Regions from separate parts of the Achromobacter sp. 1011791174 genome, predicted to be linked through region 2. Evidence: predicted binding sites of a transcription regulator. Region 2 holds the regulator's gene; the other holds the start of a gene.
What was found. Region 2 encodes LexA, which represses DNA repair genes until DNA is damaged. Its sites were predicted from a motif close to ACTGTATNNNNATACAGT; they were not measured.
Positions count from the first base shown of each region.

Region 1: the regulator LexA is predicted to act here: its motif matches at 1,363-1,380, upstream of recA (recombinase RecA).

Region 1 is NZ_JCBANH010000019.1:8,574-10,974, forward strand. Features, by position in the region: gene recX (recombination regulator RecX) at 1-108, opposite strand, end outside; gene recA (recombinase RecA) at 228-1,292, opposite strand; gene AC6LJ5_RS09435 (response regulator) at 1,565-2,254, shown strand; gene AC6LJ5_RS09440 (sensor histidine kinase) at 2,373-2,401, shown strand, end outside.
Region 2 is NZ_JCBANH010000069.1:31,392-33,792, forward strand. Features, by position in the region: gene lon (endopeptidase La) at 1-595, shown strand, start outside; gene lexA (transcriptional repressor LexA) at 871-1,521, opposite strand; gene AC6LJ5_RS21240 (amino acid aminotransferase) at 1,687-2,401, opposite strand, start outside.

The sequences.
Region 1 (2,401 bases), on a different contig from region 2:
CGCGTCGGAGCTGCGGCGCAGGCCTTGCGGCTTGGCCACGGTCTCGAACTCGTCATCCAGCTTGGCGCGCAGATGCTCGGAGGATTTGGCGGAAGGTTTCCAGCTCATGGCATGAAGTGTAGACAGGAAAACGACAACGGCAGGTTCCCGAACCAGGAACCTGCCGTCGCCCGACTGCCGTACACGCCCGGCGCCCGCTCGCGCGAGCCCGGGCGCAACGAGGACGCTCAGTCTTCGCTGGCGTCTTCGGCCGTGGGCACGAACTCGGCGGCGCGGCTGACCACGCCCTGGTTCTCGCGCACGCGGTTTTCGATCTCGATCGCCAGCTCGCGGTGCTCTTTCAGGTATTCGCGGACATTGTCCTTGCCCTGGCCGATGCGGTTGCCGTTGTAGCTGTACCAGGCGCCGGACTTGTCCACCACGTTGGCGGCCACGCCCAGATCGATGATTTCGCCTTCGCGCGAGATGCCGGCGCCGTACATGATGTCGAACTCGGCCTGCTTGAACGGCGGCGCGACCTTGTTCTTGACGACCTTGACGCGGGTTTCGTTGCCGACGACCTCATCGCCCTTCTTGATGGAGCCGATGCGGCGGATGTCCAGGCGCACCGAGGCGTAGAACTTGAGCGCGTTGCCGCCGGTGGTGGTTTCGGGGTTGCCGAACATCACGCCGATCTTCATGCGGATCTGGTTGATGAAGATGACCATGCAGTTGGTCTTCTTGATGGTGGCGGTCAGCTTGCGCAGCGCCTGGCTCATCAGGCGGGCCTGCAGACCGGGCAGCGAATCGCCCATTTCGCCTTCGATTTCGGCCTTCGGCACCAGCGCGGCGACGGAGTCGACGACGATCAGGTCGACCGAACCCGAGCGCACCAGCGCGTCGGTGATTTCCAGCGCCTGCTCGCCCGTGTCCGGCTGCGAGATCAGCAGGTCGGCCAGGTTCACACCCAGCTTGGACGCATACTGCACGTCCAGCGCGTGTTCGGCGTCGACGAAGGCGCAGGTGCCGCCCAGCTTCTGCATTTCAGCGACCACCTGCAGCGTCAGCGTGGTCTTGCCCGACGATTCCGGACCGTAGATCTCGACCACGCGGCCGCGCGGCAGGCCACCGACGCCCAGCGCGATGTCCAGACCCAGCGAACCCGTGGAAACCACCTGGATGTCGTGGGAGACTTCGTTGTCGCCGTAGCGCATGATCGAGCCCTTGCCGAACTGCTTTTCGATCTGCGAGAGCGCGGCGGCGAGCGCCTTGGCCTTTTCCGCGGCAGCGGCCTTGGTGGTTTTGTCGTCCATGTGAAGTCCTGTCTGTGTAACGTATCGGGTTGCGGGTCGGGTTGCGGTCGAGATTATGGCATCGGATTGTACTGTACAAAAAAACAGTGTGCCAGAGTTTTCCACGTATACCCTGAGTGGCAAGCGCCGCGCCCTGTGACAGAATTCCAGACGCCCCCGGTGATTCGTCCCCATTGCGCCGCCGGACCGCCCGCGACAGAAGAAAAAATCCGCGCGGGCGACAGGGCAGCAACCGGCATCGCGCGGGGGACGTACAACACTAGCAGCAGCCCATGCGTATCCTGATCGCCGAAGACGACAGTATCCTGGCAGACGGCTTGTCCCGCTCGCTCCGGCACAATGGCTACGCGGTCGACGCGGTGCGCGACGGCCTCGCGGCCGATTCCGCGCTGGCCGCCCAGGCCTTCGATCTGCTCATCCTGGACCTCGGCCTGCCCCATCTGGCGGGCCTGGAAGTGCTGCGGCGCCTGCGCGCGCGCAATTCCTCCCTGCCCGTCCTGATCCTGACCGCCGCCGACAGCATCGAGCAGCGCGTCAAAGGCCTGGACCTGGGCGCCGACGACTACATGGCCAAGCCCTTCGCGCTGTCCGAGCTGGAGGCGCGCGTTCGCGCGCTGACCCGCCGGGGCGCCGGCGGCGGCGCCACGCTGCTCAAGCATGGCCGCCTGGTGTTCGACCAGACCGGCCGCGTGGCGATGGTCGACGAGCAGACGCTGGACCTGTCCGCGCGCGAGGTCAGCCTGCTGGAAATCCTGCTCACGCGCAGCGGCCGCATGGTCAGCAAGACCCAGCTGGTCGATCACCTGTGCGAATGGGGCGAGGAAGTCAGCACCAACGCGATCGAGGTCTATGTGCACCGCCTGCGCAAGAAACTCGAGCCCAGCGGCGTGAAGATCGTGACCGTGCGCGGCCTGGGCTATTGCCTTGAACGGGACCAGGGTGCGGCCTACCTCGCCAGCTGATTCCCCGCAGCATCCCGAAAAGCTCAATCAAGAAGCACTGGATGTCATGCGGGCGGGGGCCAAGGGCCCCAGCTTCGCGCCGCCGCAACGGTCGCTGCTGGGCGAGATCCTGGACTGGATGCTGGCGCCGCTGTTCCTGCTGTGGCC
Region 2 (2,401 bases):
TGGCGACCTGCTGACGATCGAAGTGGCGGACATGCCCGGCAAGGGCGTGATCCAGCGCACGGGCTCGCTCGGCGACGTCATGAAGGAATCGGTCGAGGCCGCCCGCACCGTGGTGCGCTCGCGCGCCCGGCGCCTGGGCTTCGCGGACAGCGTGTTCGAGAAGCACGACATGCACGTGCACGTGCCGGAAGGCGCGACGCCCAAGGACGGTCCGTCCGCGGGTATCGCGATCACCACGGCCATGGTGTCGGCCCTGTCGCGCATCCCGGTGCGCGCCGACGTCGCCATGACCGGCGAGATCACGCTGCGCGGCGAAGTCCTGCCCATCGGCGGCCTGAAGGAAAAGCTGCTGGCCGCGCATCGCGGCGGCATCAAGACGGTCTTGATTCCGGAAGAAAACGTCAAGGACTTGGCGGAGATTCCGGACAACGTCAAGAATCATCTGGAAATCGTGCCGGTGCGCTGGATCGACAAGGTTCTGGAGCTGGCTCTGGAGCGCCTGCCGGAGCCGCTGGCCGAGGAAGAAGCCGTCAAGGAACCGCTGGTGGCCAAGCCGGCGGAACCGGGCAGCACGGATCCGGTGCTCAAGCACTGATATCCTGAGCAGATAAGAAAAGCGCCGCTTATGCGGCGCTTTTCTTTTAGGGGCAACGACGGCTCCGATGGATATGCCATGGCGTCGGCATGAAGCGTGTGGCCGAGCTGGCGCCGATAAGAGGGGCATGCTGGTGCCAGGGCCAACCTGGTGTCGTGCCCTGACGCATCGCCAAACAAAAACCCCGCCATGGCGGGGTTTCCTGTCGCGGTGTAGCGATCGATGCTGCGGGAGCCGGGCGTGGTCAAGCCCAGGTCGACCGCAATGGCGCGTGCTCAGTGCAGGGCCTGAGTGCGGATCAGCCCGACAGCGATGCCCTCCAGCGCGAACTCCTGTTCGGCGTCCACGACGATGGGGGCGAAATCCGGGTTCTCGGGCAGCAGTTCCAGGCGGCCATTCTGGCGCTGCAAGCGCTTGACCGTCACGTCGTCGCCCAGGCGGGCGACCACGATCTGGCCGTTGCGCGCTTCGGTGGCGCGTTTGACCGCCAGCAGGTCGCCTTCAAGAATGCCGGCGTCGCGCATGCTCATGCCGCGCACTTTCAGCAGGTAATCGGGTGTCTGGGCGAACAGGCCGGGGTCGACGCCGACCTCGCGCTCTACATGCTCGGCCGCCAGGATCGGGCTGCCAGCGGCAACGCGGCCAACCAGCGGCAGCAGCAGCTGGGCCAGGGCGGGATGGGGCAGCATGGCCTGCGCTGGCGCCGTGGCGGCGTCCTTCAGGCGAATGCCGCGCGAGGCGCCGGCGGTCAGCTCGATGGCGCCCTTGCGGGCCAATGCCTTGAGGTGATCCTCTGCCGCGTTGGGGGAGCGGAAACCCAGCGCCTGGGCAATTTCGGCGCGGGTGGGCGGAAAGCCCGTGCGCGCGACGGTTTGCCTGATGAGGTCGAGGATTTGCTGCTGGCGTTCCGTGAGTTTGCTGGCCATGGCGATGATCCGTTGCTTGCGGACTGTACATATATACAGCGCCATTCTGGGGGACATAACGGAAAAATGCAAGCGCACGCCGCCAAAACAAAACGGGACCCGCATGGGTCCCGTCTTGCATCGCCAGTTGCCAGCGGCGGCATGGCGCCGCGCCGGGCGTCAGGCTCAGAGCACCGCGGCGATGGCCTTGGCCACCTTGTCGATGTTGCCGCTGTTCAGCGCGGCGACGCAGATGCGGCCGCTGGAGACGGCGTACACGCCGTGCTCTTCGCGCAGGCGGTCGACCTGGGCGGCGCTCAGGCCCGAGTACGAGAACATGCCGCGCTGGGCCAGGACGAAGCTGAAGTCCTGCTTGCCGCCGTGTTCCTTGATTTTCTCGACCAGCTGCTTGCGCATCAGGCGGATGCGGTCGCGCATGCCGGCGAGCTCTTCTTCCCACAGGGAGAACAGTTCGGGCGAGTTCAGCACCGTCGACACCACCGTGCCGCCGTGGGTGGGCGGGTTGGAGTAGTTGGTGCGGATGACGCGCTTGAGCTGGCTCAGCACGCGCACGGCTTCGTCCTTGCTGCCGGCCACCACGGTCAGGGCGCCGACGCGTTCGCCATACAGCGAGAAGGACTTGGAGAACGAGGAGCTGATGAACATCGTCAGGTCCTGCTCGGCGAACATGCGCACGACCGCGGCGTCTTCCTGCAGGCCGTCGCCGAAGCCCTGGTAGGCGATGTCCAGGAACGGGACCAGCTGGTTCTGCTTGACGACGTCGGCGATCTGCTTCCACTGCTCGAACGTGGGATCCACGCCGGTCGGGTTGTGGCAGCAGGCGTGCAGCACGACGACGGTCTTGGCCGGCGCGGCCTTCAGGTCGGCCAGCATGCCTTCG